DNA from 2 places in the Nocardioides kongjuensis genome. Region 2 is predicted to be linked to the other one. Evidence: riboswitches for the same ligand, from Rfam matches in the RefSeq annotation. Region 2 holds a riboswitch; the other holds the start of a gene.
The links. Region 2 has a riboswitch for glycine ahead of gcvT (glycine cleavage system aminomethyltransferase GcvT). Riboswitches for the same ligand answer to the same signal wherever they lie in the genome.
Positions count from the first base shown of each region.

Region 1: another riboswitch for glycine. It lies ahead of gcvP (aminomethyl-transferring glycine dehydrogenase); the one in region 2 lies ahead of gcvT (glycine cleavage system aminomethyltransferase GcvT).

Region 1 covers NZ_JACCBF010000001.1:1,332,800-1,347,000, forward strand. The annotation lists gene BJ958_RS06325 (DUF881 domain-containing protein) at 1-751, shown strand, start outside; gene BJ958_RS06330 (DUF1290 domain-containing protein) at 748-1,080, shown strand; gene BJ958_RS06335 (DUF881 domain-containing protein) at 1,073-1,822, shown strand; gene gcvH (glycine cleavage system protein GcvH) at 1,833-2,222, shown strand; gene BJ958_RS06345 (FHA domain-containing protein) at 2,263-2,781, shown strand; gene ftsR (transcriptional regulator FtsR) at 2,784-3,515, shown strand; gene BJ958_RS06355 (bifunctional nuclease family protein) at 3,546-4,016, shown strand; gene BJ958_RS06360 (MerR family transcriptional regulator) at 4,137-4,787, shown strand; glycine riboswitch at 4,846-4,936, shown strand; gene gcvP (aminomethyl-transferring glycine dehydrogenase) at 5,023-7,845, shown strand; gene BJ958_RS06370 (serine hydrolase) at 7,853-9,157, shown strand; gene BJ958_RS06375 (thioesterase family protein) at 9,333-10,175, shown strand; gene BJ958_RS06380 (DNA recombination protein RmuC) at 10,629-12,035, opposite strand; gene BJ958_RS06385 (formate dehydrogenase accessory sulfurtransferase FdhD) at 12,096-12,917, opposite strand; gene pepN (aminopeptidase N) at 12,914-14,201, opposite strand, start outside.
Region 2 covers NZ_JACCBF010000001.1:786,854-801,054, forward strand. The annotation lists gene BJ958_RS03725 (glycosyltransferase family 2 protein) at 1-304, opposite strand, end outside; gene BJ958_RS03730 (putative bifunctional diguanylate cyclase/phosphodiesterase) at 465-2,540, shown strand; gene BJ958_RS03735 (acyl-CoA dehydrogenase family protein) at 2,534-3,724, opposite strand; gene BJ958_RS03740 (oxygenase MpaB family protein) at 3,741-4,595, opposite strand; gene BJ958_RS03745 (TetR/AcrR family transcriptional regulator) at 4,647-5,243, shown strand; gene BJ958_RS28935 (diguanylate cyclase domain-containing protein) at 5,167-6,615, opposite strand; gene BJ958_RS03755 (L-serine ammonia-lyase) at 6,722-8,104, opposite strand; gene lipA (lipoyl synthase) at 8,104-9,033, opposite strand; gene gcvH (glycine cleavage system protein GcvH) at 9,030-9,404, opposite strand; gene gcvT (glycine cleavage system aminomethyltransferase GcvT) at 9,441-10,559, opposite strand; glycine riboswitch at 10,614-10,716, opposite strand; glycine riboswitch at 10,717-10,812, opposite strand; gene BJ958_RS03775 (SDR family NAD(P)-dependent oxidoreductase) at 10,898-12,424, shown strand; gene BJ958_RS03780 (endonuclease/exonuclease/phosphatase family protein) at 12,512-13,729, shown strand; gene BJ958_RS03785 (UBP-type zinc finger domain-containing protein) at 13,752-14,102, shown strand; gene BJ958_RS03790 (OsmC family protein) at 14,103-14,201, opposite strand, start outside.

The sequences.
Region 1 (14,201 bases), 550 kb from region 2:
GGGGGAGACCGGCCCCCGGCACGGCTACCGGGTCGGCGTGGTCGTGGTGGTCGGGCTGTTCGCGATGCTCGTGACCGTGGCGGGCGTGCAGACCTCCCAGGACTCCGACGTCGCCGACGCCAGCCGGGCCAGCCTGATCGACCGGATCGAGGCGCGGCGGGCCACGGTCAGCCGGCTTCAGGACGAGGCTGCCCGGCTGCGGACCGCCAATGCCAGCGCCGAGACCGAGCTGCGCACGCTGGGCGCACGCCTCAGCGCGCTGCGCGCCCGCGTCTCCGAGGTCGGCGCCCTGACCGGCTTCGCGCCGGTGACCGGCTCCGGCGTACGGGTCCGGCTCGACAACCCGCCGTACGCCGGCCCCGACGAGCAGCTGCGCGACTCCGACCTCGCCCTCCTGGTCGACGGGCTCTGGGCGGCGGGCGCCGAGGCGATCGCCGTCAACGGCCAGCGGCTCAACGCCCACGGCGGCATCACGAACGTCGGCGAGGCGATCGAGGTCAACGGCGTCGGCGTGGCGCCGCCGTTCACGATCCTGGCGATCGGCGACCGCAGGACGCTGGCGTCGAAGTTCGCCGACTCCCAGGCCGGGCTGCGGTTCCTGTCCCTGGCCCGGCAGTACGGCTTCGAGCAGAAGATGGACAATGTGGACGACCTGCACCTGCCTGCCGCGCCCGGCGCGCTGGGGCGGCTACGGTCGGCCGAGCAGAAGAAGACCACGCCCCAGGGGCAGCAGGGAGGTGACGGGCCGTGATCGCGGTTCTCGGACTCGTCGTGGGTGTCGTCCTCGGCTTCGTGTTCCAGCCGGACGTGCCCCCGTCGGTCGAGCTCTACCTGCCGATCGCGGTCGTCGCCGCGCTCGACGCCGTCTTCGGCGCGCTGCGCGCCTACCTCGACGGCATCTTCGACGACAAGGTCTTCGTGGTCTCGTTCCTCAGCAACGTGGTGATCGCAGCCGGGATCGTCTACCTCGGCGACCGCCTCGGCGTCGGCGGCCAGCTCACGACCGGCGTCGTCGTCGTCCTCGGGATCCGCATCTTCACCAACGTCGCCGCCATCCGCAGGCACATCTTCCATGCCTGAGCTCGACCCGGAGGCGCCCGAGCAGAGCCCCGTCGACCGGCTCAAGGCGGCCCTGCTGCGACCCTCGCGCAAGCAGCTCGTCGCCGCAGGACTGCTCGCGCTCCTGGGCTTCGGTGCGGTCACGCAGGTGCGCACCGCCGACACCGACGACACCTACGCCGGGCTCCGCCAGCAGGAGCTGATCGACCTGCTCGACGGCCTGGCCGGTGCCCGCCAGCGGACCGAGACCGAGATCGACCGGCTCGACAAGGTCGCCGGCGGCCTGCGCGACGACTCGTCGAAGCGGCAGACCGCGATCGATCAGGCCGATGCCGAGGTCGACGACCTCAACATCCTGGCCGGCCTGGTGCCCGTCACCGGCCCGGGCCTGCGCGTCACCATCAAGGAGGAGGACGGCCGGGTGCGCCTCGGCTCCCTGCTCGACACCGTCCAGGAGCTGCGCACCGTCGGTGCTGAGGCGATCGAGATCAACGGCAAGGTGCGGGTCGTGGCGCAGACGTCGTTCACCGAGGCCGACGGCGGTTTCGTCGTCGACGGCGAGCGGATCGAGGCGCCCTACAGCATCGTCGCGATCGGTGAGCCGGGTGCGCTCGCCAACGCGATGACCTTCGCCCTGGGACCCAAGAAGCAGCTCGAGGAGGACGGCGCCACGGTCAGCGTCCAGCAGCTGCGCACGGTCGACATCGAATCCGTCGTGCGACGCGACCGGCCTTCGTATGCCGTTCCGGACCAGGGGCAGTAGCCTTCGGGCCATGACGAACCCCGCGGACCTGAAGTACACCGTCGAGCACGAGTGGCTGCGGCAGCCCGGCGAGAGTGCCGGCTCGGTGCGGGTCGGGATCACCGACTACGCCCAGGACGCCCTCGGCGACATCGTCTACGTCTCGCTCCCCGAGGTCGGCGCGACCGTCACGGCCGGCGACTCGTGCGGCGAGCTCGAGTCGACCAAGTCGGTCAGCGACGTCTACGCCCCGGTCACCGGTGAGGTCGTCGCCGTCAACGAGGCGCTCGACGCCACGCCCGAGCTGGTCAACACCGATCCCTACGGCGCCGGCTGGCTCTTCGAGGTCGTCCCCGCGGACGCCGGCGACCTCGACGGACTTCTCGACGCTGCGGCGTACGAGGCCCAGCTCGACAACTGATCCGGTAGGTTCGTAAGAGACCCACCGTGAGGAGCAACTGATGCCGTTCTGCACCGCCTGTGGTCGGCAGAACCCCGATGACGCCCGCTTCTGCTCGCAGTGCGGGACCCGCCTGGTGGCGCCGGAGCCGGCGCCCCTGACCGACGCCACCGCGACGATCCAGTTCGGTGGCGGAGCGAGCGCCGGCGCGGGCGTCGAGACCTCCGACCGCGCCCTGAGCCCCGTCGACGCAGCGGCGGTCGACGCCCTGCCGGTCGGCCACGCCCTGCTCGTCGTCCAGAAGGGGCCGGGCTCGGGCAGCCGGTTCCTGCTCGACGCCGACGAGGTCACGGCCGGCCGTCACCCGGAGAGCGGGATCTTCCTCGACGACGTCACGGTCTCGCGCCGCCACGCCGTGTTCCGCCGCGACGGCGACACGTTCACCGTGGAGGACGCGGGCAGCCTCAACGGCACCTACGTCAACCGGGACCGGATCGAGAAGGTCCAGCTCAAGGACAGCGACGAGGTCCAGGTCGGCAAGTACCGCCTGGTCTTCTTCGCAGGCCACGAGAGCGCCTGAGCATGACCGCTGCCGTCGCTCGGGGCGAGCGGGAGCCGCGGCTCAACATCGGCCAGGTGCTCGATCGGCTGCGCGCCGACTTCGAGGACATCAGCATCCCCAAGATCCGCTTCCTCGAGTCGGAGGGGCTGGTGAAGCCGGAGCGCACGCCGGCCGGCTACCGCAAGTTCTCCGAGGCCGACATCGAGCGGCTGCGCTACATCCTGCGGATGCAGCGCGACCACTACCTGCCGCTCAAGGTCATCGGCGAGCACCTCGACGCCATCGACCGCGGGCTGACCCCGCCCGAGCCCGAGCCCGTCGTGCCGACCGTGCCGACCGTCGCGCTGGGTGCCGACGGGCTGCCGGCGCCCGAGTCGTTCCGCCGTACCGACCGGTTGCGGCTCTCGCGCAAGGAGCTGATCAAGGTGGCCGAGATCGACGAGGACCTCCTGGGCCAGCTCGAGTCGTTCGCCCTCATCAGCCCCTCGCCGACCGGGCACTACGACACCGACGCCCTGGTGATCGCGCAGACCGCACGCGAGCTGGCCGACTACGGCATCGAGCCGCGTCACCTGCGCGCCTTCCGCACCGCGGCCGACCGCGAGGTCGGGCTGATCCAGCAGGTCGTGACCCCGCGCAAGGGGCGCGACGCCGGTGCGAGCGCCCGGGCGGAGGAGGCGGTCAGCGAGATCGCCGCCCTCTCGGTGCGCCTCCACGCGACTCTGGTCAAGGCGGGCCTGCGCCGCATCTGAGCGGCTCGATCGACGCAGTAGGCTGGACGCATGCGCGAGGTCGACGTGATGGGTGTCCGGGTGGAGATGCCCTCCAACCAGCCGATCGTGCTGCTCCGGGAGGTCGCGGGGGACCGCTACCTGCCGATCTGGATCGGCGCGGTCGAGGCCACCGCCATCGCCTTCGCCCAGCAGGGCGTCGTCCCTCCGCGACCACTGACCCACGACCTGATGCGCGACGTGCTCACCGCGACCGGCAACGAGCTCAGCGAGGTGCGGATCACCGACGTCCGCGAGGGCGTCTTCTACGCGACCCTGGTCTTCGCCTCCGGTGTCGAGGTGAGTGCGCGTCCCTCCGACTCGATCGCGCTCGCCCTGCGCACCGGTACGACGATCTACTGCTCCGAGGAGGTCCTCGCCGAGGCCGGTCTGGCCGCGCCCGCCGAGGAGGAGGACGAGGTCGAGGCCTTCCGCGAGTTCCTCGACCACGTCTCGCCCGAGGACTTCGGCGCCGAGGGTTGAGCCCCGGATCCCGAGGGGGGTCAGCTGTCAACCTCAGGCTCAGGTTGAGGGTTTTCGGCGACACGCCCGGCGACGTCTTTGACCGGCCCGACGCCGCGGACGTACCTTGAGGGAGTCGAAATGACAGCAGTGCAATCCCCCTTGCCTGAAGCGCCGCGACCTGGAGGTTCCGTGAACGAGCAGCAGCCCGAGAAGGTCGGTCAGGACGTGACCGCGGCGACTGCTGCCGCGGAGGAGCAGGGCCTCCTGTTCACCGACGACGTCTCGCCGCTGCCCAGCGACCTCGGCTACCGCGGCCCGACCGCGTGCAACGCCGCCGGCATCACCTACCGCCAGCTCGACTACTGGGCCCGCACCGGCCTGATCGAGCCGAGCGTGCGCGGCGCCAAGGGCTCCGGCTCGCAGCGTCTCTACAGCTTCCGCGACATCTTGATCCTCAAGATCATCAAGCGGCTCCTCGACGCCGGGATCTCGCTGCAGAACATCCGCACCGCGGTCAGCCACCTGCGCGAGCGTGGCACCGACGACCTGACCCAGGTCACCTTGATGAGCGACGGCGCCTCGGTCTACGAGTGCACCAGCAACGACGAGGTCATCGACCTGCTGCAGGGCGGCCAGGGCGTGTTCGGCATCGCCATCGGCGGCGTGTGGCGCGAGATCGAGGGCACGCTGGCCGAGCTCCCGAGCGAGCACGCCAACGTCGCGGAGCAGACCGGCCCGGTCGCCGGCGACGAGCTGGCCGCGCGCCGCGCTGCGCGCCACGTCGGCTGACGACCGAACGGACGAGGACGGCCGTACAGGCGTCGTACCTGTAGGCTGTTCCTGCTGTTGATGCTGCACGGGAGAGTCAGGCCCCGTGCCTGCGCCGAAGGGGCAATCCCTCCCCGGAACCTCTCAGGCGCCAGGACCGTGCGGAGCAGGCAACTCTGAAGGCGCAGTGACGCGCCGACAGAGGGGGAGGGCTCGATTCATTTCATCGACCCCGACCCGAGGAGCACCTCTGCTCATGAGCGCACCCTTCGTCAACCGTCACATCGGCCCGGACGACGCCCAGGTCGAGACCATGCTCGACCGCCTCGGCCACGCATCGCTCGACGCCCTGATGGACGCCGCCGTCCCGAAGTCGATCCGCTCCACCGACCCGCTGGGTCTGCCGGCCGGGGTCGACGAGGAGACGGCGGCCGCCGAGCTCCGCGCACTCGCCGGCACCAACGTTCCCGGCGAGTCGATGATCGGTCTCGGCTACCACGCCACCGTCACCCCGGCGGTGATCCGTCGCAACGTGCTCGAGGACCCGAGCTGGTACACCGCCTACACGCCGTACCAGCCGGAGATCTCTCAGGGCCGGCTCGAGGCGCTGATCAACTTCCAGACCATGGTCGCCGACCTCGCCGGCCTGCACACCGCCGGCTCCTCGCTGCTCGACGAGGGCACTGCCGCGGCCGAGGCGGTCGCGCTGGCCCACCGTGCCAACCGCAAGGCCGCCGGTCCGTTCGTCATCGACGCCGACGCGCTGCCGCAGACCATCGACGTCGTCGCGACCCGCTGCGAGGGCCTCGGCATCGAGATCCTCGTCGCCGACCTGACCGACGGCCTGCCCGAGGGCCCGGTCTCCGGCGTCCTCATCCAGTACCCCGGCGCGTCGGGCCGCGTGGCCGACATCAAGCCGGTCATCGACGCCGTCCACGAGCACGGCGGCCTGGCCGTCGTCGCTGCCGACCTGCTCGCGCTGACGCTGCTCGAGGCGCCCGGCGCGCTCGGGGCCGACGTCGTCGTCGGCTCGGCCCAGCGCTTCGGCGTACCGCTGTTCTACGGCGGCCCGCACGCCGGCTTCATGGCCGTGCGCGAGGGCCTCGAGCGCCAGCTGCCCGGCCGCCTGGTCGGTGTCTCCGTCGACGCCGAGGGCCACCTCGCCTACCGGCTCGCGCTGCAGACCCGTGAGCAGCACATCCGCCGGGACAAGGCGACGTCCAACATCTGCACCGCGCAGGTGCTGCTCGCCGTCACGGCGGGCATGTACGCCGTCTACCACGGTCCGGACGGGCTGCGGGCGATCGCCGGCGACATCCACGGCCTGGCCCGGCGCGCCGCCGCATCCCTCGCGGCCGCCGGCGTCGAGGTCGTCAACGAGACCTTCTTCGACACCCTCAACGTCCGGGTGCCCGGCCGCGCCGAGGCCGTCGTCGCCGCCGCTCGCGAGGCGTCGATCCACCTGCGCCTCGTCGACGCCGACACGGTCGGTGTCTCCTTCGGCGAGACCGCCCGCGAGACCACGCTGGCCGCCGTCCTCGGCGCCTTCGGCGTCACCGAGGTGTCGGCCGAGGGCGACGCGGGGCTGCCCGAGGACCTCGAGCGGACCACCGAGTTCCTCACCCACCCGGTGTTCAACACCCACCACAACGAGACCTCCATGCTGCGCTACCTCGCGCGGCTCTCGAACCGCGACTACGCGCTCGACCGCGGCATGATCCCGCTCGGCTCCTGCACGATGAAGCTCAACGCGACCACCGAGATGGAGCCCATCTCGCTGGCCGGCTTCGCCAACCTGCACCCCTTCGTGCCGGCCGCCGACGCCGACGGCTACCGCCAGCTGATCGACCAGCTCGAGGGCTGGCTCGCCGAGGTCACCGGCTACGACCGGGTCTCCATCCAGCCCAACGCGGGTGCCCAGGGCGAGTACGCCGGCATGCTGGCGATCCGCAACTACCACCGGGCCAACGGTCAAGGACAGCGGGACGTGTGCCTGATCCCGTCCTCCGCGCACGGCACCAACCCGGCCTCGGCCGTGATGGCCGGCATGAAGGTCGTCGTGGTCAAGGCCAACGACGACGGCACCGTCGACCTCGCCGACCTGCGCGCCAAGTGCGAGCAGCACTCCGAGACCCTCGCCGCGATCATGGTCACCTACCCCTCGACGCACGGCGTCTACGAGGAGACCATCACCGAGCTGTGCGACCTGGTCCACGAGCACGGCGGCCAGGTCTACATCGACGGCGCGAACTTCAACGCGCTGCTCGGGTACGCCGCTCCCGGCAAGTTCGGCGGCGACGTCTCGCACCTCAACCTGCACAAGACGTTCTGCATCCCGCACGGCGGCGGCGGCCCGGGCGTCGGCCCGGTCGCGGTGCGCGCGCACCTGGCGCCGTACCTGCCCACCCACCCGCTGCACCCCGACGCGGACCGGCGCGAGGGCACCGGCGCGATCAGCGCGGCTCCGTTCGGCTCGGCCGGCATCCTGCCCATCTCCTGGGCCTACATCCGGATGATGGGCGGCGAGGGCCTGACCCGCGCCACCGCCGTCGCGGTGCTCTCGGCCAACTACGTCGCCGCCCGCCTGGGCGAGCACTTCCCGGTGCTCTACCGCGGCGAGTCCGGCCTGGTCGCCCACGAGTGCATCCTCGACCTGCGCCCGATCACCGCGGCGACCGGTGTCTCGGTCGACGACGTCGCGAAGCGGCTCATCGACTACGGCTTCCACGCCCCGACCATGTCGTTCCCGGTCGCGGGCACGCTGATGGTCGAGCCGACCGAGTCCGAGGACCTGGCCGAGCTGGACCGGTTCTGCGACGCGATGATCGCCATCAAGGGCGAGATCGACCGCGTCGCCGCCGGTGAGTGGGCCGTCGACGCGTCGCCGCTGCACCACGCCCCGCACACCGCCCGTACGCTCGTCGGCGAGTGGGACCGCTCCTACTCCCGCGAGGTCGCCGTCTTCCCGGCCGGCATCTCGCCCGACAAGTACTGGCCGCCGGTGGCGCGCATCGACCAGGCGTACGGCGACCGCAACCTCGTGTGCGCCTGCCCGCCGTTGGACGCCTACGCCGAGTGATCCGTCGGTGACGTCCTACGACGACGCGCTGGCGTCGCTGCAGGCCGCGGGTCGGCTGCCGTCGGTCTCGGCGGCGGTCGCCCGCGGCGGCACGCCGGTCTGGCAGGGCTGCGTGAGCGTCCTGCCGGACCGGGAGGTGACCAGCGCGTCGTCGTACCGGATCGGGTCGATCACCAAGACCCTGACCGCCGTGCTCGTGATGCAGCTGCGCGACGAGGGGCGGCTCGCTCTCGACGACCCGATCGGGCGGTTCGTGCCGACGGGCTACGCGGACGCGACGGTGCACGACCTGCTCGCCCACACCGCGGGCCTGCAGAGCGAGCCCGCCGGTGCGTGGTGGGAGCGGGTCGACGGCGGCACCGTCGACGAGCTGCTCGCCGCCAACGACGGGTCCGGCCGGGTCGCGGCGGCGGGGGAGGGCTACCACTACTCCAACCTCGGCTTCGCACTCCTCGGCGAGGCGGTCGCCCGGCTGCGCGGTGCATCGTGGTGGGAGGTCGTGCAGCAGCGGCTGCTCGCACCGCTCGGGATGGGCGCCACGTCGTACCACCCACCGGCCGACCACGCGCCGGGTCGCAGCGTCGACCACTTCGCCCACACGCTCTGGGCCGAGCCTCACTCCGACACCCGTGCGATGGCGCCGGCGGGGCAGCTGTGGAGCACCGTCGGCGACCTGCTGCGCTGGGCGGACTTCCTCGCCACCGGGCACCCGGACGTCCTCGCTCCCGCGACCCTGGCGGAGATGGCCGAGCGTGCCACGCCCGCTGAGGCGTACGGCCTCGGGCTGCGGGTGCTCTCCGTCGACGGCCGCACCCTCGTCGGTCACACCGGCTCGATGCCGGGCTTCATGGCCTCCCTCTTCGTCGACCGGTCGACCCGCGACGCCGTCGTCGCGCTCACCGACGCCACCACGGGGCTGCGTGCCGACCAGGTGCCGGGACGGTTCCTGGCCGCAGGTCCCGGCAACCCGTCGGGGCCGGTGGCGCTCTGGCGTCCGTCACCCGGGGCGGTCCCGGACCGGGTCGCCGAGGTGCTGGGCGTCTGGTACTGGGGCAACACCGGCTTCGGCATCGAGTGGCGCGACGGCGAGCTGCAGGTCCACGACCTGCGCACCGGTGAGCTCGAGGAGCGCTTCCGCCCCGAGGGTGACGGCTTCCTCGGCACCGACGGCTACCACCGCGGCGAGACCCTGCACCTGCGGCGGCGCGCCGACGGGACCGTCGGGCACCTCGAGTGCGCGACCTTCATCTGGACCCGCACGCCGTACGACCCGCAGGCACCGATCCCGGGTGGTCCGGCTCCCCGGGCGTAGGCGACGCTCGCGTGTAGATTCGCGACGTCCCCGGTTCACTCCTGCTTGGGAGGATGGACGTTGCTCTGGTGACGCCTCCAAGGTGCGGTGTCGTCCCAGCGCGCCCCGCTTCCGCCGGGGCCTGGATCATGGCCCGGCGCTGAGGGCTCCGGACGACGTGGGGCATGATGCTCCCGTGAACGAGAACACGTTCCAGTTTGCCTGGTTCCAGCAGTCCGCCGCCGGCTTCGACCCGCTGCCGCTCGCGCAGAGCCTGTGGCGCGACGACCAGATGCACGGCGTCGCGGTCAGCGGTCTGCTCGCCCGAGCGCTCGAGCATGCCGTCGGCGTAGCCGGCCGCACCGACCTGGTTCCCGCGCGCTACCACGTCGACCTGTTCCGGCCGGCACGCATGATCACCACCACCGCGTCCGCCCGGATCGTCCGCGAGGGCCCGCGCCTCGTGCTGCTCGACGCCACCGTCGAGCAGGAGGGCGAGGTCGTCGCCCGCGCCGGCGCAACCTTCCTCGCCCCCTCGGGCAACGCCGCCGGCGAGGTCTGGGCCGCCCCGGGGGAGCGACCCACTCCGCCGCCCGCCGACCAGCTGCCCACGCCCGGCGAGCACCACGTCCCCTGGTTCGCCAGTGCCGCGCCGTGGTCGGACAACTTCGGCGACCACCAGAACGGCGGCCGCCACCAGACCTGGCAGACCGCCGTACCGATCGTCCTCGGCGAGGAGTGCACCCCGTTCCAGGCCGTCGCGTCGATCGCGGACGCCACGAGCATGGTCACGAACTGGGGGAGTCGCGGCGTCGAGCACATCAACACCGACATCGACCTGGCCCTGTGCCGCCGGCCCGACAGCGTCCGGCTGGGCCTGCGCGCAGCCGACCACGTCGCGTCGGACGGCATCGCCGTCGGCACGGCCGAGGTCTTCGACGCCACCGGCGTCATCGGCACCGCCACCGTCACCTCGCTCGCCAACACCCGCCGCACCGTCGACCTGTCCGGTGGGGTGGAGCCGCGCGGCGCCGTCTGAGCAGGCGCCGGAATCGTTGCGGTTTGGTCCCAAACCGCAACGATTCGGGCCATTTCCGTGCGGTCTCTGCCCAATCGGTGAGCTGATCGGTGTGGGGGTCGGACTGCTGAACGGTCTGGGTCAGCCGGTCGGGCCCGTACGCTCCGTGGTTGCGGTTTGGTCCCAAACCGCAACGATTCCGGCGATTTCAGTGCGGTCTCTGCCCAATCGGTGAGCTGATCGGTGTGGGCGGTCGGCCTGCTGAACGGTCTGGGTCAGCCGGCCGGGACCGTACGCTCCGTGGTTGCGGTTTGGTCCCAAACCGCAACGATTCCGGCCATTTCCATGCGGTCTCTGCCCAATCGTGGCCTGTCTCGGCGCCCAGACCCGACTGGCGTCCTCAGGGCGAGTGAACCCAGCCACCCGTGCCGGACCGGACCACCTCGGTACGGGCCGCGGGCCCAGCCGCGAGACTCAGCCTGCCTGCTTGTCGTCCACGATCTCGGCGTCGACCGCGAGGTCGAAGTCGAATGTGAGCTCCTCGCGCTCGAGGTCGGCGAGCGCGGAGAACTCGCTCGAGGTGAGGGCCTTGGGCGTCTCCTCGATCTCGGTCGGCGCCGGGATCGTGGCGATCGGGTCCGCGGCGTTGAGCTTGCGGGCGGCGGGGAGGACGGAGCGCTCGAGGGAGCCGGTGAAGCTGTTGTAGTCCTTCACGCTGCGCTGGATCGAGCGGCCGAGCTTGTCGACGTGCTCGGAGAGCTTGAGGATGCGGCGGTAGAGGACCTGGCCGAGCTCGAAGAGGACCTGTGCGTCCTCGGTGAGCGCCTCCTGCTTCCAGGTGAAGGCGACCGTCTTGAGCATGCCCCACAGGTTGGTGGGGGTGGCGAGCACGATGCCTTGCTTGAAGGCGTGCTCCATCAGCGAGGGGTCGACCTCGAGGGCGGCGTTGAGGAGCTGCTCGTTGGGGATGAACGCGACGGTGAACTCCGGACTGATCGCCAGACCGGTCCAGTACCCCTTCTGGGAGAGGGTGTCGACGTGGCCGCGGACCTTGCGGGCGTGGTCCTCGAGCAGGCGCTGACGCACCTCGGGCTCGAGGCCCTCGCGCTGGGCGTCCATGAACGCGTTGTAGGGGACCTTGGCGTCGATCGCCATCTGCTTGCCGCCGGGCAGGTTGATCACCATGTCGGGCCGGCGGGCTCCCGAGTCGGCCTCGACGGAGTGCTGGAGCTCGAAGTCGACGCGGTTGAGCAGGCCGGCCGTCTCGACCAGGGTGCGCAGCTGGGTCTCGCCCCACGCGCCGCGCACCGCGTTGTTCTTGAGGACCGAGGCCAGTGTGTCGGCCGCCTTGCGGGAGTCCTCAACCGAGCGCTGGGTGTGCTGGATCTGGGTCGCGAGCTCGGTGTGCTGGCGGACCCGCGCCTTCTCGAGCTCGTCGACCTTCTGCTGCATCGAGCGGAGGTGCTCGACGACGGGCGTGAGCGTCTTGAGGACCTGGGTCTGGCCGGACTCGCCCCGCTCGCGCTCCTGCTGGGCCTGGCGCTGCTGCTCCACCAGCGTGCGGTACCGGGCGCGGGCGTCGTCGACGGCGTCACGCAGCTCGTCGACGGTGGCCAGGGCGCCGGTCAGCTCGGCCTGGACGGCGGCCCGGGCCGCAGCCTCCTCGGCCAGGACGGCGGCGGTGCGGGACTCGCCCTCGAGTCGCACGCGCTCGACCTCGTGGCGCAGGTCGGCGAGCTCCGCCTCGTGGCGCGCCGCGACGACCTCGGGAGCCTCGCCCGGGGCGACCTCCACGGTGGCCGGCAGGAGCGACTGGCGCACCATCCAGCCGACCCCCGCACCGAGCAGGAGACCGACGAGGAGAGCGAGGAGGATGGCCATGGGTGCAGTCAAACAGGAGGGCCCGACAGAACTCCTCGGGCCACGCCGGGCGCCTGCGGATCAGGCGTACCGGACCGTCCGGTCGCCCTTCGTCCAGCCGTACAGCGCGAGCCCACCGGCCGCGGCCAGCCGCACCGACAGACCGGTCGGGGCGCCGACCGCGACGAGCGCGCCGATCCCGCTGGCGACCGCCTTCTGGACCAGCTCGAAACCGGCGCGGCCGCTGATGACCAGCACGGACTCGGCCGACGGTGCCCCGGCCAGGACCCGTGAGCCGACGACCTTGTCGACGGCGTTGTGCCGTCCCACGTCCTCCCGTACGGCGACCAGCCCGCCCTCCGCGTCGAAGAGCCCCGCCGCGTGGGCGCTGCCGGTGCGCTCGAAGAGCTGCTGGTGCGGCCGCATCAGGTCGGGCAGCCGGCGCACCAGCTCGGGGGAGGGGAGGGGGCCCGACCAGGGCAGCGAGGGGCGACGGGAGAGCACCTCGTCGACCTCGTCGGTCCCACACACCCCGCAGGCTGCCGACCCGGCGCTGAGTGCGTCGAGCTGGCTCGGGACCCGCGACGGCACCGCGTCGAGGGTGACGGTGACGACGTTGAACTCCTGCTCGGGCCGCAGCTCGACGTCGGTGCAGTACGCGACGCCGGCCGGACGGCCGAGACCCTCGTGGTGCACCCAACCGGCGGCCAGCTCGAAGTCGTTGCCGGGGGTCCGCAGCGTCGTCCACACCCGTCGTGCCGGGGCACCCGGCCACGCCAGCCGGATCTCGAGCGGCTCCTCGGTGAGCACCCGGTCCTCCGGCCGACGTACGTCGTCGCCGCGGTGCTCCTCGACCCGCACCCGCGTGGTCGGCCCCGGCCGCCGGGCCTTGACGCCGGTCACAGCACGGCCCGCCGTCGGCGCAGCTCGTCGAGCCGGTCGGTCAGCCGGCGTCGTACGGCGCCCGGCAGGTCGCGCTCGAGCGCGGCGACGGCGGCGGCCTCGGTGGCGTCGTCGAGGTGGGTGATGGGGAAGTAGGCCTCGACGACCTCGCCCTGCACCCAGCCCTGGTGGGCACCCATGATCGTGTCGAGCTGCTCGAAGTAGGCGGTGGCGAAGGGCGCGGTGATCTCGCGCTGGCCGGCCTGCCACAGCCCGTTTCCGGCCGCCTTGACCTCGTAGTTGGGGACCGACACCTCACCGATCGCCCGCGCCCAGGCGAACTGCTTGGCCTCGAGGGTCGGCAGCGAGGACACGGCCCGAGCGTGGTGCACGGTGGTCGTGCCGCTGCGCTCCGCCTCGAGCGCCGCGTCCAGCGCCGCCCGGTCGGTGGCCCCGAGCTCGGCGAGCCGGCGGCGGGCCTTCCAGCGCAGGTCGTTGTCGGCGACGATCCCCTCGGGCAGGTCCTCGCCCGCCGCCCAGCGCTCCAGCTCGTCGGCGTCCGCCGCCGAGAGCACCGTCGCCCGGAAGGCCGACAGCTGCAGCTCGGAGCCCACGTCCGCGGCCTCGGCCGCCCGTCGGACGGCGGCGTGGAACCGCTCCGTGGTCCCGGCCGGTGCGAGCGGCAGCACGGTCTCCAGCACCCACGGCAGCAGGTTCCGGGCGCCGTCGGAGGTGTCCTCGACGGGAGGTGCGGTCGCGAGCAGGTCGGCGACCTGGGCGGGGGTGAGCGCACCTTCGAACAGGCCCAACCGGACGCTGTTCCACATGGTCGCGCGCAGCTGCGGGTCGGTCATCGCCGGCGCCAGTGTCGGCAGCGCCGCCATGGTCAGCGCGTCGGGCGGGCTGACCGCCCAGGTCGACTCGGTGGCGTCGAGGAGCACGGGCGCGTCGCCGGCCTCGAGCGGCGTGGCCGGGCCGTCGACCACGAGCGGCCGCTGGGTCCAGCCGTCCGCACCGTGGGTGGCGACGACGAGGTCGTGGCGGCGGTCGGCGGGGTGGGCCGCGGGGGAGGTACGACGGACCACCCCGGCCCCGCGGTCGAGGTCGAGCCGGTCAGCGCCCGGCGTGAGCAGCCAGTCCTTGATGAAGCCGTCGAGGCTGGCGCCGCCGGCAGCCCGCTCCCAGCTCGCGAACAGGTCGTGCATCGTCGCGTTGCCGAACCGGTGCAGCTCGAAGTGATCGCGCACGCCACCGAGGAAGGCGTCGTCGCCGAGGCGGCGGGCGAGCTGGCGCAGCACGTTCGAG
Region 2 (14,201 bases):
AGACGCCGCGCGTCTCGGCCATCACGTGGCGCGGGGAGAGGGGCAGGTGGGTGCCGTCGTCGCTGCGCCGCGCCCGGTTGGCGATGCGACGCTCGAGCGTCGCGACCCCGGCGGCGAAGAGCAGGGCGACGCCGCCGGCGGCGGCGAGCGTCGGCACGGTGGGTGCCTCGGTGTCGTAGAGGACGTGCCACACGCCCAGCACGAGGCCGTCGGACGGCCTCGCCCGACCGTGGGCGGTGTCGGAGACCGACCACCACAACAAGCCGGCACCAGCCAGCGCCGTCCCGAGAATGAGCAGTCCCACTGCTCGCTGCAACCAGTGCACGAGATCCCCTTCCCTCCACCACGACCCTAGGCAGGTGCGGCGCGAAAGACCCACGAATGCCGCGATGCCGTCCGATCGACACGCGTAGTCGGGACCAAGGTCCCGATCCCCTCCGATCCTGCGGTCCCGAGCCGAACACATGGTCATGCTCCGCGACGCGACCGACGACGAGCGGCTCCGGCTCATCATCGAGGCGGTGCCGAGTGCGATGGTGCTCGTGGACGCGAACGGCCGGATCGTCCTGGTCAACTCCGAGGCCGAGCGGGCCTTCGGCTACTCCCGTGAGGAGCTGCTGGCCCTGGGCGTCGAGGACCTGATGCCGGAGCGGTTCCGGGCCAGGCACGGGCTCGAGCGGACGTCGTACGCCGTGCACCCGGATCGCCGTGCCATGGGCGTGGGCCGCGAGCTGTTCGGCCTGCGCCGCGACGGCACCGAGATGCCGATCGAGATCGGCCTGAACCCGATCACGGTGGGGGACGACCGCTACGTCCTCGCCTCCATCATCGACATCACCGAGCGGCTGCGCGGCCAGGAGGCACTCGTGGCCGCGCGGGAGGACGCGCTGCGGCGCTCGATCCTCGACACCATGCCGTTCAGCATCATCGCCACCGACGCGAGCGGCAGGATCGTCACCGCCAACCCGGCCGCGGCCGACCTGGTCGGCCGGGCACAGGACGAGCTGATCGGGCGCTCACTGGTCCAGATCGACGGCTCCCAGCGCCAGCTCTACCCCGACGGGACGCCGGTGCTGGCCCACGCGCTCGGAGACGAGGCGGAGTGGACCTACCGGCGCCGGGACGGCAGCGCGGTGCCGGTGCACGAGTGGATCGTGCCGCTGGCGCCCGAGGACGGTGCGCCGGGCGGCTTCCTGGTCGTCGCGTACGACATCACGCAGCGGATCGAGGCCCGCGAGCGCATCGAGCACATCGTCACCCACGACAGCCTGACCAACCTGCCCAACCGCTCGCTGCTCGTGCGCCACCTCGACCAGTCGCTGGAGCGGGCCGAGCGGGAGGGCACCGAGCTGGTCCTGGTCCTGATCGACCTCGACCAGTTCAAGCGCATCAACGACTCGCTGGGCCACCACATCGGTGACGAGCTGCTCATCGTCGTGGCCGAGCGGCTCCTGGCGTGGACCAGGGCCGACGACCTCGTCGCCCGACTGGGGGGTGACGAGTTCGTGCTGGTGCTGGAGGACCTGGTCCCCGGTGCCGACCTGGACCGCCGGCTCCAGGAGCTGATGGCCGACGTGCTCGCGCCGGTCGTCGTGCACGGCTACGAGCTCGCGGTCACGGCCAGTGTCGGAGGGACGCGCTGCCCTGCCGACGGCCGTGACCCGGGCACGCTGCTGAAGAACGTCGACATCGCGATGTACCAGGCCAAGGCGGCGGGGCGCAACGAGATCCGCTGGTTCGAGCCCGCGATGCTCGAGGAGAACAACGACCGGCTCGCCCTGTCGGCCGCACTGCGCCAGGCGCTCGACCAGGACGAGCTCTCCCTCGTCTACCAGCCGCAGGTCGACCTGCTGACCGGCGAGGTGGTCGGCGTCGAGGCGCTCGCCCGCTGGACCAGCCCGAGCCTCGGCCCGGTCCCGCCCGACCGGTTCATCCCGGTCGCGGAGGACGGCGGCATGATCGCCCAGCTCGGCGGCTGGGTCCTCTCGACGGCCTGTACGGCGCTCGCCCGGGTCCAGGAGCAGGTCGGCCGCCCGCTGCGCCTCGCGGTCAACGTGTCACCGCGCCAGCTGCGGGGGCGCGCCTGGCTGGATGAGATCGCCGAGGCCATCGAGGTGGCCGGCATCCAGCCCTCGCAGCTGGAGGTCGAGATCACCGAGGGCCTCCTCATCGAGGACCACGGCGACGTCGTCGCGATGCTCGAGTCGCTGCGCTCGCTCGGCGTCTCGATCGTCGTCGACGACTTCGGCCGCGGCTACAGCAGCCTCGCCTACCTGACCCGGTTCCCGATCGACAAGCTCAAGATCGACCGCTCCTTCGTCCAGGAGATCAGCACCGCGGAGAACGCCGCCATCGTCGACGCGATCATCGTGATGGCCCACGCCCTCGGGATGACGGTGGTCGCCGAGGGGGTCGAGACGCCGGCGCAGGAGCAGTACCTGCGCGAGCGCGGGTGCGACGAGGTGCAGGGCTACCTGTACAGCCCCGGTGTCCCGGCCGGGTCGCTGGAGATGGTGACCCGGGCCCTGTCGCGTCAGTAGGACCGGGGGAGCCCCAGCATCTGGGTGCCGATGTGGGCGAGCACCAGCTCCTCGGCGACGGGGATGTTCTTGGCGATCCGGGCGTCGCGGAAGATCCGCTCGACCGGGTACTCCTTGGAGTACGCCATCCCGCCGAGGGTCTGGAAGGCCTGGTTGGCGGCCTCCCAGCCGACCTGGGCGCCGGTGAGCTTGGCGACGTTGGCCTCGTTGCCGCAGGGCCGGCCCTGGTCGAAGAGCCAGGCGGCGTGGTAGGTCATCAGCCGGCCGAGCTCGGCCTTGGCCTTGATCTGGGCGAGCGGGAACTGCAGGCCCTGGTTGGCGCCGATCGGGCGCCCGAACACCTCGCGCGTCCGGGCGTAGTCGCAGGCGATCTGCAAGGCGGCGTCCGCCGTGCCGATGCCGCCGGAGGCAGCGAGGATCCGCTCGGGGTTGAGCACGTCCCAGAGCACGGCGAAGCCGGCGTCGACCTCGCCGATCACGTGGGCGGCCGGCACCCGGACGTCGTCGAGGAAGACCTGGCTGGAGTGCAGGATGTTGCTGCCCATCTTGGGGATGGGCGTGTAGGACAGCGTGCCCTCGGCCCGTGCCTGCGCGACGTCGACGAGGAAGAGCGTGAAGCCGGCCGTGCGGGGCAGCCCGCGCTCGCGGGTCTCCGCGGCCGGGATGGTGCGGGTGACGGCGACCATCCAGTCGGCGTTCTCGACGTTGGAGATCCAGGTCTTCTGGCCCTTGATGACGAACTCGTCGCCGTCGCGGCGGGCGGCGGTCCTGATCTCGATCGCGTTGCTGCCGGCGTCGGGCTCGGTGAGGGCGAGGCAGAACTGCACCGATCCGTCCGCCAGGCCGGGCAGGATCCGCTGCTTCTGCTCGTCGGTGCCGTGCCGGGTCAGCGTCATCGCGCCGAACCCGGGCGTGGTGACGTAGAAGAACGTGCCGGCGACGCCGCCGGAGGCGCACAGCGTCATGTTGGCGACAGCCAGCTCGAGCAGGCCCTGCCCGCCGCCGCCGTACTCCTCGGGCACGCACAGGCCGAACCAGCCGCCGTTGCCGAGGTCGTCGAAGACCTCCTGCGGGAAGCGGTGCTCCTCCTCGCAGCGCGACCAGTAGGCGTGGTCGTAGCGCGCGGCGACGGCCGCGACGCCCTCGCGGACGGCGAGGGCGCTCTCGGGCAGGTCGAAGTCCATGGTTCTCCTTCGCGGGTCACACGAGCGGGCGGCGGAACCGGCGGCGCAGGCGCATGTCGGCCAGCCACAGGTTGAACGGGAAGCTCCGCAGCACGCGGGGCAGTCGGCGCTCGACGGCACCGAGCGTGCGCAGCAGCCGGTCGAAGCGGCGTTGCTGGCGCGCGGTCCACGGCAACCCCATCGCGTCGCGGAACAGCGGCGGCAGGAAGCCGGTGGTCACGAACAGCACGAACGGCGCGAGCAGGCGCAACGGCGGGGGGAAGTTCTGCAGCCGGGTCAGCGAGAGGAGGTACGACGCCACCGCCGGATCGATGGCGACCTCGGCCTCCGCCTCCTGCCAGTAGCGCCGGAAGGCGGCCCGGTCGGGCGGCCACGCGTCGGCTGGCATCTGCAAGGTGGTGCCGAACCGGGCGCAGTGGGCGTAGAGCGCGTCCGCCTCGGCGTCGGGGAGCGGGCCGTGCATCTTCTCGATCATGTCGACCGTGCCGTGGTAGAGGCAGGCAGCGACCCAGGTCTGCAGCCGCGGGTCCATCGCGCGGTACTGCACCTTCTCGCCGGGCCGCGACACGACCTGCGCGTGCTGGCGGTTGACCTCCTTGCGGAAGGCGGCCCGGTCCTCGTCGGTGCCGAGCAGCGCGACGGCGAGGTAGGTGAACGTGGTCCGGCCGCGCTTGAACGGCCGCTTGGTGGCGGCGCCGTCGTGGACCCGGCTGTTCATCACGCCGTACCCGACGCCGGGCCAGCTCAGCTGCATGATCACGTTGGCCGGGCCGGCGAGGTGGGCGCCGATCCCGGAGACGTGGTCGCGCATGTCGAAGCCGGCAGGCACGGGCAGGTCGCGGACCTTCGGAACCGGGGAGCTGGTCGCCATGGCGGCAACGCTAGCCTTTTGTTGGCAGAGTGCCAATAGTAGGTTGGGGCCATGACCGAGACGGCCCGACGCCAGCGCCTCGCCCCCGACGAGCGGCGCGAGCAGATCCTGGTGGCGGCCGAGCGGCTGTTCGCCGCACAGTCGTACGCCGAGGTGTCGACCACCCGGATCGCCCACGAGGCGGGCGTCGCGCGCGGCCTGCTCAACCACTACTTCGGCGACAAGCGGACCCTCTACCTGGAGGTCGTACGACGCGCGTCGCTGCTCCCGACCCTCGAGGACGTCCCGCTGCCCACGGGCTCGCTGACCGAGCGCGTCGACGCGGCCGTCCACTGGTTCCTCGGCTCGATCACGCCCGAGCGGGCGACGTACCTGACCGTCCGTGCGGCCGAGGGCGTGGGGGAGGACGCCGAGGTCCGCGCGATCCTCGACCAGGCGCAAACCCTGGCGGCGGGCCGGGTGCTGGAGATGGTCGGCGGTGACCCGCAGGACCTGGCTGCGCGGGCCGTGGTGCGCTCCTTCGGGGAGCTGGCGCGGGGCGCGATCAGGGAGTGGTCGAGGGAGGCGACGCTCAGCCGCGAGCAGGCCCACCTGCTGCTGCGCGAGGCGCTCCTGGCCATCGTGCGCCGCGTGCTTCCCGGTCTCTGAGCCCGGCGCCGCCGGCGGGCTTGGCGTCGTACATCGCGCGGTCGGCGGCCGCGAGCAGCGAGCGGGGCGTGCTGGTGCGCTCGGAGACGGCGGCGCCCACGCTGGCCGTGATCCGGTCGTACGGCGCGTCCGAGGCCTGGCCGTAGGGGAGCGCGACCCGCTTGCGGACCCGCTCGGCGCACAGCTCCAGCTCGGCCGGGTCGCCCAGCCCGGGGCAGAGCACGACGAACTCGTCGCCCCCGAGCCGGGCCACGGTGTCGCCGGGGCGGGCCACCTCGGTCAGCCGGCGGGCGATCTCGACCAGCAGCAGGTCGCCCTCGTCGTGGCCCCAGGCGTCGTTGACCAGCTTGAACCCGTCGAGGTCGAGGAGCAGCACGCCGACCGTCTCCGGCGGGTCGCGGCGCAGGAGCTCCTCGAGCCGCTGGTTGAGCAGTGTCCGGTTGGCCAGCCCGGTCAGCGGGTCGCGCAGGGCGAGGTCGCGCAGCTCGGCGATCAGCTCGTTGCGCGAGTCCCGGAACAGGGCCAGGGTCAGCACGGCGAGGGTGACGCTGCCGACCATGCCCTGGGCGAGCAGCGCCTGACGCTCCGGGGGCAGGTCCTGCAGCACCCCGTGGTCGAGGAGGGTGCCGGTCAGGATCGCCAGGCCGGCGCCCGCCGCGAAGAGCGTGCTGGTGGTGGTCGTGTAGCGCAGCGAGACCCACAGCGCCGGGAGCATCACGGCGAAGGCGGTCGGGTTCCCGGGGTTGACCCAGAACACCCGGACGAACACGAGGACCACCACGCTCGCGCAGGCGACGGTCTCGACGACGCGCGCGGTCGTGAAGTGCGGCCGGCGCCACTGGGCGTCGCGCAGGCGCAGGACGACCACCAGGCCGACGAGAGCGGTGACTCCGTTGCGGACGGCGAACAGGGCGAACGTCTCGAGGAGGTCGTGGTGGCCCTGCTGGGCGAAGAAGGCTGTCGCGAGCGCGGCTGCGCAGACCGTTCCCGCCGCCACGGCGGCCGTCACCCGGCCGAGGTCGGCGGGGTCGCGCAGGACCGCGGGGCGACCGCCGTACCCGAGGGCCGTGGCCGCGACCGCAGCCAGGACGAGGTTCACGCCGGTGAACCAGGCCGACAGGCCGACCGGCGCGCCGGTCGTCAGGTTGACGCCGAAGGTCAGTGCCGCGAGGCCGGACCAGTGGAGCGCCGCCTGCACGCGCGGGAGGTCGCGTGCATGCAGCCCCCACAGGACGGCGACCGCGGCCGCGGGCCACACGAGCGACACCTCGCTGCCGTCGACCCGGCTCGCCCGGCCGGCGAGGATGGCCAGGGCGTACGCCACCGCGAACCCGACCCCGGGCAGCACGGCCCGGAAGACGCGTCGTGCCACGGCTCGTGCTCCCCTCTCATCGACTGCGCTCACGGGGCACATCGGCAGGGGGTACGACGACCGAAGCAGTCTGGTGAGGCCCGTGCGACGAGAGGGACCGGGGTCCTCAGCACTCGATGACGTTGACGGCCAGGCCGCCGCGCGAGGTCTCCTTGTACTTGGTCTTCATGTCGCGACCCGTCTCCCGCATCGTCTTGAGCGCCTTGTCGAGGCTGACCTTGTGCGAGCCGGTGCCGTGGATGGCCAGCCGGGCCGCGTTGATCGCCTTCACCGAGGCGATCGCGTTGCGCTCGATGCACGGGATCTGGACCAGACCGCCGACCGGGTCGCAGGTCAGGCCGAGGTTGTGCTCGATGCCGATCTCGGCGGCGTTCTCGACCTGCTCCGGGGAGCCGCCGAGGACCTCGCACAACGCTCCGGCCGCCATCGCGCAGGCCGAGCCGACCTCGCCCTGGCAGCCCACCTCCGCGCCCGAGATGGAGGCGTTCATCTTGGCGAGGATGCCGATCGCCGCGCCGGTCAGCAGGAACCGGACGATGCCGTCGTCGACCTGCTCCCGGGGCAGGTCCTTGGCGACGAAGCGCACCCAGTAGTGCAGCACCGCCGGCACGATGCCGGCCGCGCCGTTGGTGGGCGCGGTGACGATCCGGCCCCCGGACGCGTTCTGCTCGTTGACGGCCAGCGCGAACAGGTTGACCCAGTCGATGACGTCGAGCGGGTCGTCGCTCCCGGTCGCGCAGAGCGTGGCGTAGAGCTCCGGGGCGCGTCGCGGCACCTTGAGCCCACCGGGCAGGACGCCCTCACGGTGGCAGCCCTCCTCGACGCACGCCGCCATCACCCGCCAGATCTCGAGCAGGCCCTCTCGCACCTGTGCCTCGCTGCGCCAGGTCAGCTCGTTGGCGAGCATGACGTCGGAGACGCTCATCCCGGCCGCCCGGCAGGCAGCGAGCAGCTCGCCGCCGGTCGTGAACGGGTGCGGCAGCACCGTGTCGTCCACGACCACCCGGTCGGCACCCACCTGCGTGTCGTCGACCACGAAGCCGCCGCCCACGGAGTAGTAGGTGCGGGCGCGCAGCTCGGCCCCGTCGGCGTCGTACGCCGTGAACACCATGCCGTTGGGGTGCGCCGGCAGCGACTGGCGCCGGTGCATGACGACGTCGTCGGCCTCGAAGGCGATGACCTGCTCGCCGGCGAGCCGGAGCTGCTCGCGCTCGAGGATGGCCGCCACCCGGGCGTCGTAGGTCGCCGTGTCGGTGGTCGCCGGGTCGTCACCCTCGAGCCCGAGGATGACGGCCTTGACCGAGCCGTGCCCGTGGCCGGTCGCGCCGAGCGAGCCGAACAGCTCGGCCCGCACGCGCGCGACGCGCGGCAGCTCCCCGTCGGCCGCGAGGCCGGCGGCGAAGGTGTGCGCCGCGCGCATCGGGCCGACCGTGTGCGAGGACGACGGCCCGATGCCGATCGAGTAGAGATCGAAGACGCTCAGCGCCATCACTGGCTCCTGAGTTCCATGGCTCGACGGTACAACCGTCCTGCACGGTAGGACGAGCGCACGAGTGGTCCGGAGAGCACGCCGGCGAAGCCGATCTCCTCGGCCTCGGTGGCGAGCTCGACGAACTCCTCGGGCTTGACCCATCGTTCGACGGGGTGGTGCCGCACGCTGGGGCGCAGGTACTGGGTGATGGTGACCAGCTCGCAGCCTGCGTCGTGGAGGTCGCGGAGGGCCTGGGAGACCTCGTCTCGGGTCTCGCCCATGCCGAGGATCAGGTTGGACTTGGTGACCAGTCCGAACGTGCGGGCCTGGGTGAGGACGTCGAGGGAGCGTTCGTAGCGGAACGCGGGGCGGATCCGCTTGAAGATGCGTGGGACGGTCTCGACGTTGTGGGCCAGGACCTCGGGGCGGGACTCGAAGACCTCGGCGAGCAGGGAGGGGTCGCCGTTGAAGTCGGGGACCAGGTTCTCCACGCCGGTGTCGGGGTTGAGGTCGTGGATGGCGCGGACGGTCTCGGCGTAGAGCCAGGCGCCGCCGTCGGGCAGGTCGTCGCGGGCCACGCCGGTGATGGTGGCGTACTTGAGGCCCATGGTCTGCACGGACTCGGCGACGCGTCGGGGTTCGTCGCGGTCGAGGGGTTGGGGCTTGCCGGTGTCGATCTGGCAGAAGTCGCAGCGTCGGGTGCACTGGTCGCCGCCGATGAGGAAGGTGGCTTCCTTGTCCTCCCAGCACTCGAAGATGTTGGGGCAGCCGGCTTCCTCGCACACGGTGTGCAGGCCTTCGGACTGGACCAGCTTCTTCAGGCCGCGGTACTCGGGGCCCATCACCGCCTTGGTGCGGATCCACGAGGGCTTGCGCTCGATCGGGGTCTCCGCGTTGCGGACCTCCAGCCGGAGGAGCTTGCGCCCCTCCGGCACGACGGCCGTCATGCCGAGGCGATCAGTGCGTCGTACGCCGCGGCGTCCATCAGCTCGCCGTTCGCGCTGACCTTGACGACGAACAGCCAGCCCTCGCCGAACGGGTCGCTGTTGACCAGGCTCGGGTCGGCGTCGACGGCCTCGTTGACCTCGACCACCTCGCCGGTGACGGGCGCGTAGAGGTCGCTGACCGACTTGGTCGACTCCAGCTCGCCGCAGGACTCGCCGGCGGTGACGGTGCTGCCGACGGCCGGCAGGTCGACGTAGACGACGTCGCCGAGGGCGTCCGCGGCGTACGCGGTGACGCCGACCTTGGCGTTGTCACCGTCGACGGCGATCCACTCGTGCTCGGCGGTGTACTGGAGGTTGGTGGGGTTGCTCATGGTGTCTCTCCTCGAAGTCGGTGGGGTGTCGCTGGGTCAGCTGTTGCGCTTGTAGAACGGGAGCTCGACGACGTCGGCGTCCTCGAGGGTGCCGCGCAGCGACACCTGGACCCGGGTGCCCGGGGTGGCGAGCGCCGGCGGGACGTAGGCCATCGCGATCGGCTTCTCCAGCGTGGGGGAGGGCGATCCGCTGGTGACCACGCCGACCTCGGCGCCGGTGGCCGGGTCGACGACCGGGTAGCCCGCACGCGGCGAGCGGCGACCGGTGGAGACCAGGCCGACGAGCGTGCGCCGCGGGCCCTCCTCCTTGCGCTGGGCGAGCGCCGCCTGGCCGACGAAGCCCTCGGGCTTGTCGAGCACGACGATGCGGCCCAGGTTGGCCTCGTACGGCGTGGTGTCGCGGTCCAGCTCGTGGCCGTAGAGCGGCATCCCGGCCTCCAGGCGCAGGGTGTCGCGGCAGGCGAGGCCGGCGGGGACCAGGCCGTGGGACTCGCCGGCCGTGCTGAGCGCGTCCCAGACGGCGGCGGCGTCGCCGGGCCTGCAGTAGACCTCGAACCCGTCCTCGCCGGTGTAGCCGGTGCGGGCGAGCAGCACGTCGATGCCGGCGACCGTGCCCGCGTCGATGGCGTAGTACTTCAGCGACGGGACGTCGAGCTCGGTCAGACCGGCGAGGATCTCCGCCGACGCGGGGCCCTGGACCGCGATCAGCGCCCAGTCGGTCGAGGTGTCGGTGACGGTGACGTCGTAGCCCTCGGCGCGGGCGACCAGCTCGGGCGCGACGACGGCGACGTTGCTGGCGTTCGCGACGACGAGGTAGTGCTCCTCGGCGAGGCGGTAGACGACGAGGTCGTCGATGATGCCGCCGTCCTCGGCGCAGATCATCGAGTAGCGCGCGCGGCCGACGCCGATCGCGGACGGGCGGCCGACCAGGGCGTGGTCGAGCGCGGCGCCGGCACCGGGGCCGACCAGCTCGACCTCGCCCATGTGGGTCAGGTCGAACAGACCGGCCGTCGTGCGCACGGCGCGGTGCTCGGCGGTCTCCGAGCCGTAGCGGACCGGCATCTGCCAGCCGGCGAAGTCGGTGAACGACGCGCCGAGGGCGGCATGCACGTCGTGCAGCGGCGTGAGCCGCGGGGTCGCTGAAGGTGTGGTCATCGGGAGGCTTCCTCGTGAAGAGCGCAGCGGTACGCCGCGCTCGTGGCTGGGTTGCCTCCCCGCTCTGTCATCGCTACCTGAGAGCTTCACCGCCCGGTCGGGCGGCTTGCACCGTGGGTGCGGGCCGGTGGGTCCGGTCCGACTTTCCAGAGTTCGCCTCGTCCCGGCGGTCAGGGGGCCTGAGAGATTCTTGGGGAGATTTGCTCCTTCGGCGCCCGTCCTCGTGGGACTGGGACTCTCCCGCCGGGGTTCGAACGGCGCGATGTTGAGTTGTGACGCGCATCATGGCGCAGGGTGAGCATACGGCATCCGCCGGCCGGCGCCCGTACCATCGGGCGGTGCCTCGCCCCGACTCCGACGAGCAGCTGACCGGGATCGACCCGGAGGAGCTCGCCATCACCCTCAAGGTCCTCCGCCAGGTCCCGCTGCTCGACCCCGAGCACGACGACGTGCGCACCATGAAGCGCGCCGCGTCGTACATGTACAAGCTGATCAAGAAGCAGCGGCGGGCCGAGATCCGGATGGAGCGGCAGCGGCACGACCAGGACATCATCGAGAGGACGGCGACCGGGTCGCCGATGCGGATCGACGACGAGACCGCCGGCATCCCGCTGGTCTCCACCGCGCAGGGTGCCTTCGCCGGTGAGCTGCTCACCGCGCGCGGGTGCTACATCTGCAAGGAGGACTTCACCCTCGTCGACGCGTTCTACCACTGGCTGTGCCCGCGCTGTGCCGCGATGAGCCACGCCAAGCGCGACCAGCGCACCGACCTCACCGGCAAGCGTGCGCTGCTGACCGGCGGTCGCGCCAAGATCGGCATGTACATCGCGCTGCGCCTGCTCCGCGACGGTGCGCACACCACGATCACGACCCGCTTCCCCAAGGACGCCGTACGCCGCTTCGCCGCGATGGAGGACTCCGCCGACTGGCTGCACCGGCTCAAGGTCGTCGGCATCGACCTGCGCGACCCCACCCAGGTCATCTCGCTCACCGACGACGTCGCCGCCGACGGACCGCTCGACATCATCATCAACAACGCCTGCCAGACCGTACGACGCCTGCCGGGCGCGTACACGCACCTGATCGACGGCGAGAACACCGCGCTGCCCTCCGCCGAGTCGCTCGGTGTCGCGGCGCTCCCGGAGATGGTCACCTTCGACCGGATCTCCGAGGCGCACCCCGCCGCCATCGCCGGTGCCCTGTCCTCGACGGCGGTCGCGCACCACGACGGGGAGTCGGCCGAGGCCGCGCTCGCGGCCCACAACGCGGCCTCGATGACCGCGCTCGCGCTCAAGGCGGGCGGCGCCTCGCTGGAGGCGCACCTGGCCGGGACCGCGATCGATGCCGGCGGCCTGATCCCCGACATCCAGGACAACAACTCCTGGACCCAGGTGCTCGACGAGGTCGACCCGCTCGAGCTGCTCGAGGTGCAGTTCTGCAACTCGATCGCGCCGTTCCTGATCAACTCGCGACTGCGCCCCGCGCTGCGTGCCGCCGTGCAGAACGGCGCCCGCCGTGCCTACATCGTCAACGTCTCGGCGATGGAGGGGCAGTTCTCCCGCCGCTACAAGGGCGCCGGGCACCCGCACACCAACATGGCCAAGGCCGCGCTCAACATGATGACCCGGACGTCGTCGGGCGAGATGTTCGAGACCGACAAGATCTTGATGACGGCCGTCGACACCGGGTGGATCACCGACGAGCGGCCGCACCACGAGAAGCTGCGGATCGCGGCCGAGGGCTGGCACGCCCCGCTCGACCTCGTCGACGGCGCGGCGCGGGTCTACGACCCGATCGTGCGCGGCGAGGCGGGCGAGGACCTGTACGGATGCTTCGTGAAGGACTACGAGCCCTCACCCTGGTGAGCCATTGAGTACGGTCCGATCGGTCCTGTCATCACCTTTTTGTGGTACGGACGTGCATCCGCGCGAACTTTGGCCGAAGGTAAAGGCATGCGTCGCCTGCTGTCGTTGATGACCGTCCTCGCCGTCTCGCTCGGTGTGCTGTCCGCGCTGTCCCCGGCGAGCGCCGCCGGCCGTCCGGCCGCGCCCTGGGTCTCGGGACAGACCGTGACGGGCGGCTCCGTCACCGTGAGCCTCGACTGGGACTACGCCGGTCCGGGCAGGTACGAGGTCCTCGTGTCGACCGCCGGGCCCGACGTGTACCCCGGTGACGCGGTGCAGAAGCGGGTGCCGGCCAGCCCCACCCACGCCGACGTGCCGGGGCTGGTGCCCGGGACGACCTACTGCTACGCGGTGACGCTCGAGGGCAACGGCGGCGAGCGCAGCTGCAAGGTGACCCCGCCGGCCTCGCGGGCCGTCGTACCGACCGCGACGTCGACCACGGCCGCCACCTTCAACCTGCGCTGCGGCTCGAAGTCGAACTGCAACAGCGGCTGGAAGTGGAAGAAGCGGCAGAAGCAGGTCGTCGCCGACATCGACCGGATGAACGCCGACATCATGGTGTTCGTCGAGGGCCACGTCGCCCACAAGTACGGCAAGAAGAAGCTCTGGATCGGCAAGGCCATGGCGCAGCGCGGGTACACGCTGGCCTGCCTGACCCAGAAGGGCAAGAAGCGCCGGCTCTACAGCCAGACCCTCTACGTGCGCGCCGGTGTGTACGACGTGGTCGACGCCAAGCACAACAGCACGGGCAGCCGCTTCAAGAGGTTCGGCGACCGCGACCACGGGTTCTGCCAGGCGCTCCTCCAGCACCGGGCCAGCGGCAAGCAGGTCGCCGTCGCCGCGATCCACCTCCGCGACGGCAAGGCGGACGGCACGCGCCAGCAGGAGACCGCCTACGTGGTCAACCGGGTCACCAGCGCCTTCCCCGGCCGGCCGACCGTCGTGCTCGGCGACTTCAACTCGCACCGCGGCCTCGACCGGCGCGGTCAGACCGACACGCCGCGCATGGTCATGGAGGGCGCCGGCTTCGCCGACGCCAGCGACATCGCCGCGCACCTGACCTACCCGTTCCTCAACTCCGCGCACGCGTTCAAGACCGACCCGCCGCGCTCGAGCACCTGGCCGACCCACGTCGACCGGATCTTCGTCTCGCCGGGCATCACCGTGCCGAGCTGGGAGAACATCGCGGTCCTGGCCGGCGGCCGGTACGCCACCCCGATGGCCTCCGACCACAACCCGATCAAGGCGACGCTGTACATCCCCTGACCTGAGTTCCTAGGGTCGGGGCATGGCCGAGGAGATCCCCGCGATCGCGACCGACGTCCCGCCGAGCGGCCCGGGCTGTGCCGAGTGCACCGCCGTCGAGGGCTGGTGGGTCCACCTGCGGCGCTGCGCCGCGTGCGGGCACGTCGGGTGCTGCGACAGCTCGCCCGCCCAGCACGCCTCCGCGCACTTCCGCGAGAGCGGGCACCCGATCGTGCAGTCCTACGAGCCGGGTGAGGACTGGTTCTGGGACTACGCCAGCGAGGACTACTACGCCGGGCCGGAGCTGGCGGCCCCCACCAGCCACCCCGACGACCAGCCCGCACCCGGACCGCGGGACCGGGTGCCGGGGAACTGGCGCGAGCTCATCCACTGATCAGGCGAGCGTGACCTCGACCGGCACCGCGTTGCGGAGCGTGTGACCCACCGGTGAGCTGGCGAGCACCGCGGTGTGCAGCGCCTCCAGCTCCTCGCG